3 regions of the Arthrobacter sp. NPDC080086 genome follow, and region 1 is predicted to be linked to each of the others. Evidence: predicted binding sites of a transcription regulator. Region 1 holds the regulator's gene; each other region holds the start of a gene.
What was found. The regulator HrcA, encoded in region 1, represses chaperone genes, less so after heat shock. The targets are predictions, from matches to a motif close to TTNGCACTCGNNNNNNNCGAGTGCNAA.
Positions count from the first base shown of each region.

Region 2: groL (chaperonin GroEL) is a predicted target of HrcA. The motif match lies at 1,806-1,832, and genes of this name have one in related genera.
Region 3: groES (co-chaperone GroES) is a predicted target of HrcA. The motif match lies at 2,109-2,135, and genes of this name have one in related genera.

Region 1 covers NZ_JBFBKP010000055.1:23,618-27,666, reverse strand. The annotation lists gene hemW (radical SAM family heme chaperone HemW) at 1-131, shown strand, start outside; gene AB0305_RS16595 (DUF4870 domain-containing protein) at 229-648, opposite strand; gene AB0305_RS16590 (DUF3097 domain-containing protein) at 776-1,633, opposite strand; gene hrcA (heat-inducible transcriptional repressor HrcA) at 1,877-2,890, shown strand; gene dnaJ (molecular chaperone DnaJ) at 2,957-4,049, shown strand, end outside.
Region 2 covers NZ_JBFBKP010000024.1:20,131-24,179, forward strand. The annotation lists gene AB0305_RS10450 (LytR C-terminal domain-containing protein) at 1-15, shown strand, start outside; gene AB0305_RS10455 (cold-shock protein) at 182-385, shown strand; gene AB0305_RS10460 (ABC transporter substrate-binding protein) at 481-1,719, shown strand; gene groL (chaperonin GroEL) at 2,006-3,643, shown strand; gene AB0305_RS10470 (ribonuclease HI family protein) at 3,805-4,049, shown strand, end outside.
Region 3 covers NZ_JBFBKP010000014.1:24,253-28,301, reverse strand. The annotation lists gene AB0305_RS07445 (shikimate 5-dehydrogenase) at 1-348, shown strand, start outside; gene AB0305_RS07440 (class I SAM-dependent methyltransferase) at 374-1,603, opposite strand; gene AB0305_RS07435 (hypothetical protein) at 1,660-2,055, shown strand; gene groES (co-chaperone GroES) at 2,292-2,588, shown strand; gene groL (chaperonin GroEL) at 2,670-4,049, shown strand, end outside.

The DNA.
Region 1 (4,049 bases):
GGCACGCCGTCGCGGGACTGATCGCCGACGGACTCGTGGAACCGGCGCAGGCCTTCCGCGGCCGGCTGGTCCTTACGCTGAAGGGCCGCCTCCTGGCCGACGCCGTCGTCCGACGGCTGCTGCCGGACTGACCCGCCGGGCCGGCGAGCCGCCCGCACCAGGGAAAGACAAAAACGGGCACCCCGGGAGAAATCCCCGGGGTGCCCGTTGACGTTGTGGGAACCGGCGCTACTTGATCCAGCGCAGGTTGAATTCGTAGCGGTGCGGCTGGCCGCGGTTGACGTGGATGCCGGCCGCCACGGAGAAGCAGGCCAGCGCGATCCAGATGACCGTGGCCAGGACCGCGAACAGGTTGCCCACCACGGGGACGAACACCAGCAGGTTGGCCACCACGGCCGCGATCGTCGGCGGCAGGGTGAAGTTCAGCGCTTCCTTGGACTCCTGGGCGGTGAAGGGTCCGCGGTCCTTGAAAATCAGGTAAATCAGCAGCGACGGGATGCAGCCGAGGATGCCGCCGAAGTGCGACAGGGTGGCCCACTGACGGTCCTCGCTGGCGGTCAGGGGAAGCGCATTTGCGGGAACGCCATGGTACTGCGACTGGCCGTGACCGGCCTGGGGGTCCGTGTGTTCGCGTGCGTCTTCTGCCACGTTTCGTCCTTTGGATTGCGGTGGAGCGTTGGTACCTGTGCGGGCGCGGCCACCGTCACAACGCGGCGGCCACCGTATCAAGAATACTTGCTTGGGCGCCGACGCCCGCCACCTTGCCGGACGGGCCCTACTGTTCCGGGGCGGTGAGGAAGTCGATGACCTCCTCCACCCGGCCCAGAAGCGAGGGTTCCAGGTCGGCGTAGCTGCGGACGGCGCCGAGGAGTTTCTGCCAGCCCAACCCGATGTCCTCCTTGGTGCTGTGCGGCCAGCCGAAGGCGGTCAGGATGCCGGTCTTCCAGTCCACGCCGCGGGGGATCACGGGCCAGCGTTCGATGCCCAGCACGGACGGCCGGATGGCCTGCCAGACGTCAATGTACGGGTGGCCGACGATCAGGACGTTTCCGCGGGCTCCGGGGGAAGCCATGACGGCCTCGGCGATCCGGGACTCCTTGGAATCGGCCACCAGGTGGTCCACCAAGACGCCGAGGCGGCGGCCGGGACCCGGACGGAAGTCCCTGACCGCGGCTGAGAGATCGTCGATGCCGTGCAGGGGTTCGACGACGATGCCCTCGACCCGGAGATCGTCGCCCCAGACCTTCTCGACCAGTTCGGCGTCGTGTTTGCCCTCAACCCAGATCCGGCTGGCCTTGGCCACCTGCGCCCGCTGGCCCTCCACGCGCACCGAGCCGGACGCCGTGCGCGTCCCGGCTGCCGGTCCTGCGGGCGCCCGGGGTGCCGGCGGCATCAGCCGGATGGGCCGGCCCTCCAGGAGGAAGCCGTAGCCGAGTCGGAAAGTCCGGGACTTCCCGCGCCGATCCTCAAGGGCCACGACGTGCATGCCGCCGGACTTCTCCACCCGGGTGACGGCACCAACCCAGCCGGACTGCACGTCCTCGAGGACCATGCCGCGCTGCACCGGGACCTCGGGCAGCTGGGAAGGGGCGGGGGCGGTGAGGTCCTGCGGGCCCCAGTTCTGATAGGACATCGGTTACACACTGCTTTGCATCGGGGCGGAACTGCAACGGGGGACTGCGTCGGGCCGGGGTGGTGGCCGGCCGCGCCGGGCAGTCGCCCGGCTTGCCACGGTCACGCCCGGAGCGAATCCAATGCTAACAACGCGGCCGGACATATTAGACTGGTTAGCACTGAGGCATGCCGAGTGCTAACCCCCGGGTTCTTCCGGGCGGCGGGCGCCGGTTGACGGTTGAGGCTCGATTGGAGGTGCGGCGTGAGCGAACCACGCAAACTCGAAGTGCTGCGCGCCATCGTGGAGGACTACGTCCATTCCCGTGAACCCGTGGGCTCCAAGGCGCTGGTGGAACGCCACCACTTGGGCGTCTCCAGCGCAACGATCCGCAACGACATGGCCGCGCTGGAGGACGAGGGGCTGATCACCGCCCCGCACACCAGCGCCGGCCGGATCCCCACGGACAAGGGCTACCGGCTCTTCGTGGACCGCATCTCCGCGGTCAAGCCGCTGTCCCCGGCGGAGCGGCGGGCCATCCAGGCCCTGCTGGAGGGCTCCGAAGACCTCGACGACGTCCTGGACCGGACCGTGCGCCTGTTGGCGCAGCTGACCAACCAGGTGGCCGTGGTGCAGTACCCGCTGCTCAGCCGAGCGCGGGTGCGGCACATCGAGTTTGTGCTGCTGGCACCGCGGAAGGTGCTGACCGTCCTCATCGCTGACACCGGCAAGGTCGAACAGCGCGTCATCGACGTCGGCCAGGACCTTGGCGACGAAACCCTCGCCGAGCTGCGGGGCGTCTTCCTCGGCCGGCTCGGCGGAACCCCGTTGAGCCTGCTCCCGCAGACCCTGCCCGACGTCGTCGACAGCACCGCCCCCGCCCGCCGCGGCGCCGCCCAGGCGCTGGCCCGCGGACTGGAGGCGCTGGCCGCCAGCAGCCGCGAGGAGCGGATGGTGATGGCCGGCACGGCCAACCTCGCCCGCTCCAACGTTGACTTCCCGCTGAGCATTGGCCCCGTCCTCGAGGCCCTCGAGGAGCAGGTGGTCATGCTCCGGCTGCTCTCGGACATGGCCGAGGACCCCCGCGGCGTGACCGTCAGCATCGGCCGGGAGAACCCCTACGACGGGCTCTCCGAGGCCTCCGTGGTGGCCACCGGGTACGGCCCCGACGCCACCGCCAAGGTGGGCATCCTCGGCCCCACCCGGATGGATTACCCCACCACTATGGCCGCCGTCCGCGCGGTGGCCCGCTACCTTTCACGGATCCTCGGGCCCTGACCGGCCGGATCCACCACCAGGCTTGTCGCCCAGCACCGGCAGTACAAAAAGGAAGAGATACACACTTTGAGCAGCCACTACGACGTTCTTGGAGTCTCCCGCGAAGCAACCGGCGAGGAAATCAAGAAGGCCTACCGCAAACTCGCGCGGACCCTGCACCCGGACGTCAACCCGGGCGAGGACGCGTCCGAGCGCTTCAAGGCGGTCACCCACGCCTACGAGGTGCTCTCCGACCCGCAGAAGCGCCGCGTCTACGACACCACCGGCAACGAGAACGGCACGGACAACGGCTTCGGCGGCGGCAGCTACGCCGGTCAGGGCTTCGCGTTCCAGGACATCTTCGAGACCTTCTTCGGCGGTGCCGCCGGAGCCGGCGGCCCGGCCTCCCGCGTCCGCCGCGGCCAGGACGCGCTGATCAGCGTCCGGATCGAGCTGCGCGACGCCGTCTTCGGCGTCAACAAGAAGCTCGAGGTGGACACCGCCGTCACCTGCCCCACCTGTGAGGGCTCCTGCTGCCGCGAGGGCAGCCACCCGGAACGCTGCGACATTTGCGGCGGCAGCGGCCAGGTCCAGCGCCCGGTCCGCTCCATCCTGGGCCAGGTCATGACCACCGCCCCATGCGGCAGCTGCGAGGGCTTCGGCACCGTCATCAAGGACCCCTGCAACGAGTGCGCCGGCCAGGGCCGGATCCGCAGCCGCCGGTCGCTGACCGTCAAGGTCCCCGCCGGCGTTGCCACCGGCACCCGGATCCAGCTCTCCGGCCAGGGCGAGGCCGGCCCGGCGGGCGGCCCCTCCGGCGACCTGTACGTGGAGATCCGGGTCAACAACGACCCGACCTTCGTCCGCGAGGGCGACGATCTGCACGCCAGCCTCACCATTCCGATGACGGCCGCGGCCCTCGGCACCGAGCTGACCCTGGACACCTTCGACGGGCAGCAGGAAATCGACGTCAAGAGCGGCACTCAGTCCGGCGAGGTCATCACCCTGCGCGGGCTCGGCGTCACCCACCTGCGCGGCTACGGCCGCGGCGACCTCAAGGTGCACCTCCAGGTGGAGACCCCCGCCAAGCTCGACGCCGCCCAGGAGGACCTCATGCGCCAGCTGGCCAAGCTCCGCGGCGAGCAGTTCACCGAGGGCAAGCTGGCCGCCAGCGGCGGGG
Region 2 (4,049 bases), on a different contig from region 1:
CCCGGCTACCGCTGACCCGGTTGCTGGCCGGGCCGGTTACGCCTGCATAACGTTCCGGCCGACCCCCTGACGCGCGGACCGGCACGCCCGGGACCGGCGGGTACAGTGGCCGGAGTTCATGACCGCTCCGCGGCGCACAGCGAGGTGCACCGCGGCCAAGCTAGCTGAAAGTGTGGAAACGATGGCTCTGGGCACCGTCAAGTGGTTCAATGCGGAGAAGGGCTACGGCTTCATCACCGTGGACGGCTCGGGCATCGACGTCTTCGTCCACTGGTCCGCCATCGCCGGCGAGGGCTACCGTGCGCTGGCCGAGGGCCAGAGGGTGGAACTTGAGGTAGGCGAAGGCGAAAAGGGCCCCCAGGCCGAGAGCGTCAGGCCCGCCTAGTGGCCCGTCCTGACTCAACGCCGACCGCCGCGGCGCGGGCCACAGCCGGCCGACGAACAGCCAGCCGACAAACGGCCGGCGGCGCCGCCGTCGTCCTGTCCGCCCTTCTTGCCTCCGCCCTGGCCCTCACCGGGTGCTCCGGTGCCACCGGCAACGCCCGGACGGACGCCGCCGAGGCCAGCGGGGACGGAACCCTGCGGATCGGTGTGCTGCTGGACAACACCGGGGACCAGAGCTTCCTCAACGCCCCGCAACTGGCCGCGGTGAAACTCGCCGTCAAGGAGATCAACGCCGCCGGCGGCCATAAGGGCAAGCCCGTGGAACTGCTCCCCGAAACCATCAGTGCGGACACCGCCGCCCAGGCCAAGGCCCTCGCGGCGGCCAGGGCCGACGTCGTCATCGGCCCCACGGATTCCAGCCACGCCGCCGCCGCGATCGACGTGCTCTCCAAAGCCAAAATCGCCATGATCTCCCCGGCCACCGCCGCACCGGGACTCAGCAGCTACCGGAGCGGAGGCTACTACTTCCGAACCGCCGCCGCCGACGTCGCCCAAGCCTCCATCCTGGTCAAGCTCGCCAAGGACGGCGGCGCCAAGACGCTCGCCGTCCTGCACGAGGCCGGAAGCTACGGCAAGGAGGTCTCCGTGGCGGTCTCCGCCGCGGCGAAGTCCGCCGGCCTCGGCACGCCCATCGACGCCGAATTCCCGGCCGGCCAGGCACAGCAGGCGGCGACCGCGGCCAAGGCCGCCGCGCCCGACGCCGTGGTCCTCATCGCCCGGCAGGGTGCGCAGGGCGCCATCGCCGAACTCAACAACGCCGGACTCGCGGGGAAAAAGCTGGTGCTCTCCGACGGCGCGGTGGGCCAGTACGGCCAGGGCCTGGGCTCCCACGCCCTGGACGGTGCCCGCGGAGTGCTCCCCGGCACGTTCCCCAGCGCGCAGTTCCAGGCGGGCCTGGTCGGCATCGATCCCGGGCTCAAGGACATGACCTTCGCCGCGGAGGCCTACGACGCCGTCAACCTCGCCGCCATCGCCGCCGCCGCGGCGCAGGACGACGCCGGCACCTCCATCGCCTCCCGGCTCATCGCCGTCTCCGGCGGCACCGCGGGCTCGGGCGGGGCAGTGGCCGGCGAGCCCGCCGACTGCCACAACTACAAGGAGTGCGTCGACGTCCTCCACGCCGGCAAGCGCCCCAACTACGAGGGCCAGTCCGGCCCCGTGAGCTTCGATAGCAATGGCGACGTGACCGCCGCGGCCTACATGGTGTACACCTACGGGCCGGACAACACGGCGAAGATGACCGGCAGTGAAACGGCCCGCAGCGGCGGGTCCTGATCGCCCTCGGCGAAGCGCTCCGCGTGGACAGGCCCCGGAGCGCGAAGCCTTCTTGCACTCTCCCCGGGGGAGTGCTAATTATGGAGTTAGCACTCCCGCTCATCGACTGCTAACGCCGGGCCCCGGTCCGGGCGCAGCATCGGTGCCGCGGGAGCAAAGGAAACACCTGGCTGGGTGAGATCCCGGTCCGGCGGCGTACAGAGGCTGCCGGGCAGGTATCGTCCGTCGCGGGCACCGACGCCAAGGTTCATTCTTTAACGACTGTCCCGAAAGGACTACTGCCGTTATGGCCAAGATCATTGCATTTGATGAAGAGGCACGCCGCGGTCTTGAGCGGGGTCTGAACATCCTCGCCGACGCCGTCAAGGTCACCCTCGGCCCGCGTGGACGCAACGTCGTCCTCGAGAAGAAGTGGGGCGCCCCCACGATCACCAACGATGGTGTTTCCATCGCCAAGGAGATCGAGCTGGACGACCCGTACGAGAAGATCGGCGCCGAGCTGGTCAAGGAAGTTGCCAAGAAGACGGACGATGTCGCCGGCGACGGTACCACCACCGCCACCGTGCTGGCCCAGGCCCTGGTCAAGGAAGGCCTGCGCAACGTCGCGGCCGGCGCTGACCCGCTGTCCCTCAAGCGCGGCATCGAGAAGGCTGTCGACGCCGTCACCGCCGAGCTCCTGGCCTCCGCCAAGGAAATCGAGACCAAGGAAGAGATCGCCGCCACCGCGTCCATCTCCGCCGGCGACAACGAGATCGGTGCCCTCATTGCCGAGGCCCTGGACAAGGTCGGCAAGGAAGGCGTCATCACGGTCGAGGAGTCCAACACCTTCGGCCTCGAGCTGGAGCTCACCGAAGGCATGCGCTTCGACAAGGGCTACATCTCCGCCTACTTCGTCACCGACGCCGAGCGCCAGGAAACGGTCCTCGAGGATCCGTACATCCTGATCGTCAACTCCAAGATCTCCAACGTCAAGGAACTGGTTGCTGTCCTCGAGAAGGTCATGCAGTCCAACAAGCCGCTGCTGATCATCGCCGAAGACATCGAGGGCGAGGCCCTGGCCACCCTGATCGTCAACAAGATCCGCGGCACCTTCAAGTCCGTCGCCGTCAAGGCTCCGGGCTTCGGCGACCGCCGCAAGGCCCAGCTGGCCGACATCGCCATCCTCACCGGTGGCCAGGTCATCTCCGAGGAAGTCGGCCTCAAGCTTGAGACCGCCGGCCTGGAGCTGCTCGGCAAGGCCCGCAAGGTTGTTGTCACCAAGGACGAGACCACCATCGTCGAAGGTGCCGGCGACGCCGACCAGATCGCCGGCCGCGTGTCCCAGATCCGCGCCGAGATCGAGAACTCCGACTCCGACTACGACCGTGAAAAGCTGCAAGAGCGCGTGGCCAAGCTGGCCGGCGGTGTTGCAGTTATCAAGGCCGGTGCCGCAACCGAGGTCGAGCTCAAGGAACGCAAGCACCGCATCGAGGACGCCGTCCGCAACGCGAAGGCTGCCGTTGAAGAGGGCATCGTCGCCGGCGGTGGCGTGGCCCTGATCCAGGCCGGCGCCAAGGCGTTCGCCAACCTGCAGCTCTCGGGCGACGAGGCTACCGGTGCGAACATCGTCCGCGTTGCCATCGACGCTCCGCTGAAGCAGATCGCCTTCAACGCCGGCCTCGAGCCGGGCGTTGTGGTGGACAAGGTCCGCGGCCTCGCCGCCGGCCACGGCCTGAACGCCGCCACCGGCGAATACGTCGACCTGCTGGCTGCCGGCATCAACGACCCGGTGAAGGTCACCCGCTCTGCCCTGCAGAACGCGGCCTCCATCGCCGGCCTGTTCCTCACCACCGAGGCCGTCGTGGCCGACAAGCCGGAGAAGAACGCTCCGGCCATGGGCGGCGGCGACGACATGGGCGGCATGGGCGGTATGGGCGGCTTCTAGCCACCCGGCCACCCGGCCCACCCCGGCCGGTAGTCCGCTGCAGGCCCCGGTACAACGACGACGGCGGTCCCACCTTATGGTGGGGCCGCCGCCGGCGTTTAAGCCGCCCGCGCCGGGGGTGAGGGAGCGGTGGAGGCAGGCAGGTCTGGCAGGATAGTGCAGTGACGATTACAGCTGCGGCCGACGGTTCGGCCCTTGGAAACCCCGGTCCGGCCGGATGGGCCTGGTACGTGAACGACAACTGCTGGCACGCCGGCGGCTGGCCGCACGGCACCAACAACCAGGGCGAGCTGATGGCCGTGCTGGACCTCTTCCGCTCCACGGCCCACCTCGCCGACGAGGAGCTGCACATCCTCTGCGACAGCCAGTACGTCATCAACTCGGTCACCAAGTGGATGCCGGGCTG
Region 3 (4,049 bases), on a different contig from region 1:
GACCTCTACGGTTTCGCCTGGCGCGCCGACGTTCCGGCCCAAGGCGATGGTGTGGACCCCGCCGCGCTGCTGATCAATGTCACGCCCATCGGCATGGCGGGCAGCGCCGAGGCGGACGCCCTGGCCTACCCGCAGTGGGCGGTGGAGGAAGCCGAGGTGGTATTCGACGTCGTCGCCCTGCCCGCCGAGACGCCGCTGATCAAGGCCGCCCGGACCGCCGGGAAGAAGGTCATCACGGGCGCCGAGGTGGCCACCATCCAGGCGCTGGAACAGTTCGTCCTCTACACCGGCATCCGTCCCAGCGAGGAGCAGGTCCGGGCCGCCGAGGAGTTCATGCGCGCCCAGTAAGGTCGCCGCCCGGCGCTACAGAGCCCTACGGGGCGACTGGACGTACCGCGACGGCAACCCGGTCCTCGCCGATCCGGGTGAGGACCAGTGTGGCCTTGTTCTTGGCCTTCTTCGCGGCCCGGCCGCCGGGCAGCAGCTGCCCGCGCAGTTCCTCCGGGGTCACGGCCACGCCGCGCTTCTTGATCTCGAGCACGCCGATACCGTTCTCCCTGACCCAGGCTTTGAGGGCCTTGACGTTGAGTGGCATCACCTCGAGGACCTCATAGGCGCGGGCGAACGGGGTGTCCTGCAGTTCGGGGGCGCAGATGTAGGCGATGTGCTCGTCCACCAGGTGTCCGCCGAGCCGGAGCGCGACGTCGGCCACCAGTCCGGCGCGGATCACGGCCCCGTCGGGTTCGTAGAGGTACCCGGATACCGGGCCCACGGGGGCCGCCGGGCCGCCGTCGAAATCCTCGACGCTGGTGAGCTCCGCCGCGCCCCGCGGGCCGAGCACCAGCGCGGCGCGGCGGATGCCCGGGCGGCGGACGGAGTTGAACCACAGGGCGACCTCGGTGACGTCGCCGCCCACCGAAACCCACTGTGCCTCGCAGTCCGCGGGAATTGCGGTGTGGGGGATCCCGGGGCCCATCTTCACGCCGACGGCGCGGCCGGAGGCGGCCAGCGACTCCACAAAGGACAGCGGCGGGGAAAAGTCTTCCGGGTCCCAGAGCCTGGTGGTGCCCGAGGTGGACGTGGTCCGGCGGGCCGGGTCCAACCAGACCCCGTCGATCCCGTCCAGCGGCACGGATTCCGCGTCGGCGTGCACCACGGTGGCGTTCCGGAACGGGATCAGGTTCATCGTGGCGCAGGCAGCGGTGGTCTCATCCAGTTCCACCGCGGTCACGGTCAGGTCCAGGGACGCCAGGGCCATCGCATCGGCGCCGAGCCCGCAGCCCAGGTCCGCGACGTGGGTGACCCCCGCCTCCGCGAAACGCTGGGCGTGCCGGGCGGCGACCGTGAGCCGGGTGGCCTGCTCCAGGCCGGCACGGGTGAAGATCATCTGCCGGGCGAATTCGCCGAACTTGGCCTCCGCCTTGGTCCGCAGCCGGGACTGCGTCAAGGCCGCGGAGACCAGATCCGCCGGGTGGCCTGCCTTGCGGAGCGCCGCGTTGAGCTGGAACGCCTCCTCCTCCCGGTACGGGCCCAGCGAGGACAGCAGTTCCCACCCCGCCGGATTGAGCAGTGGTGCGATCTGGTCCTGCGGTGTCTCAGCCATGCCATCGATCGTAGTTCAGGCCCGGGAACCCCGCGGCGCCCACTAGGCTTGACGGCATGAAGGACAGGAACACGGAAACCGATGGAACGGCGGCGGGGGAGGCCCCGGGCCGTCGGGGATTGGCCCGCTACGCCCGCCCGGCGCTGATCGCCGGCGTCGTGGCCGCCGTCGTCTGCGCCGCGTTGCTGGTGATCATCTTCCTCCTCGACACCTTCAATGCCACGGTTTACTCGGTGGACGGCAAGGACGTCGCGGACGCCACCGACGAGGCCCGGGCCATCCGCGACACCTACGCCGGGGTCCGGATCGGCAGCATCATCTTCCTGATCGCCGGCCTCCTCGCGGCCCTGGCCGGCGGCTTCCTGCTCTACCGGACGCGCAACGACGCGCCCCGGGTGGACGAGGACGACGACGGGCTGGAGTGGGACTACGACGACTTGGCGGGGGAGTAGCCGGGCTGCTTGCCCATCCGGACATCAGGCGGCCGTTCGCCACAGATGAACTTCTGGCACTCACCTTGACCGAGTGCTAACTCCTTACATAGAGTCGTCATTAGCACTCCCCCTAGGCGGGTGCTAACACCAAAGCATCAGCTGCCAGGCTGCTGCCGGCACCGCGACGACGGTCTGTACGCATGGCACCACCGCTTTGAAGTCCATGAATTTGCTGACGAAAAGGAGAGGTCCGAGTGTCGGTCTCTATTAAGCCTCTTGAGGATCGTATTGTTGTCCGCCCGCTCGAAGCCGAGCAGACCACGGCCTCCGGCCTGGTTATCCCGGACTCCGCGCAGGAGAAGCCGCAGGAAGGCGAAGTTGTCGCGGTAGGCCCCGGCCGCTTCGATGACAACGGCAACCGCGTTCCCGTCGACGTTGCCGTTGGCGACGTCGTCATTTACTCCAAGTACGGCGGAACCGAAGTCAAGACCGGCGGTGTCGAGTACCTCGTACTGTCCGCCCGCGACGTTCTGGCGATCGTCGTAAAGTAACTCTCTTGGATCCCCGCGCCGCCGGACCGTCAGTGATGAACGGGACGGCTGCGCGGGGTTCTTTCGTGAAAGGACAACACCATGGCAAAGCAGCTCGCGTTTAACGACGCTGCCCGCCGGTCCCTCGAGGCCGGTATCGATAAGCTCGCCAACACCGTCAAGGTGACGCTCGGCCCCCGCGGCCGCAACGTCGTGCTGGACAAGAAGTGGGGCGCCCCCACGATCACCAACGACGGCGTGACCATCGCCCGCGAGGTTGAGCTGGACGACCCCTACGAGAACCTGGGCGCGCAGCTGGCCAAGGAGGTCGCCACCAAGACCAACGACGTCGCCGGTGACGGCACCACCACCGCAACGGTGCTGGCGCAGGCCCTGGTCAAGGAAGGCCTGCGCAACGTTGCCGCCGGCGCCGCCCCGGGCCAGATCAAGCGCGGCATCGAGGTCTCCGTCGAGGCCATCGCCGCCCGCCTGCTGGAGAACGCCCGTCCGGTTGAGGGCACCCAGGTGGCCAACGTTGCCGCCATCTCCGCGCAGAGCGACGAGGTCGGCGAACTGCTGGCCGAGGCGTTCGGCAAGGTCGGCAAGGATGGTGTGATCACCATCGAGGAGTCCTCCACCACGCAGACCGAACTCGTCCTTACCGAGGGCATGCAGTTCGACAAGGGCTACCTGTCCCCGTACTTCATCACCGACGCGGACCGCCAGGAAGCCGTCCTCGAGGACGCCCTCATCCTGATCAACCAGGGCAAGATCTCTTCGCTGCAGGACTTCCTGCCGCTGCTGGAGAAGGCCCTGCAGGCCTCCAAGCCGCTCTTCATCATTGCCGAGGACGTCGACGGAGAGGCCCTGTCCACGCTGATCGTCAACCGCATCCGCGGCACCCTGAACGTCGTCGCCGTCAAGGCTCCCGGCTTCGGTGACCGCCGCAAGGCCATGCTGCAGGACATCGCGACCCTGACCGGCGCGCAGGTCGTCTCCCCGGAACTGGGCCTCAGCCTGGACACCGTGGGCCTGGAGGTCCTCGGTACCGCGCGGCGTATCACCGTCACCAAGGACAACACCACGATCGTCGACGGTGCCGGTTCTGCCGAGGACGTCGCGGCCCGTGTCGCACAGCTGCGCGCCGAGCTGACCCGCACCGACTCGGACTGGGACAAGGAAAAGCTGCAGGAACGCCTGGCCAAGCTGGCCGGCGGCATCGGCGTGATCAAGGTCGGCGCCGCCACCGAGGTCGAGCTGAAGGAAAAGAAGCACCGCATCGAAGATGCCGTGTCCTCCACGCGCGCCGCGCTGGAAGAGGGCATCGTCTCCGGCGGCGGTTCGGCCCTTGTCCACGCCCTCAAGGCCCTCGACGAGGACCCGACAGTCAAGGCGCTCGACGGCGACGCGGCAGCAGCCGTGGGCATCGTTCGCCGGGCACTGACCCAGCCGCTGCGCTGGATCGCCCAGAACGCCGGCTTC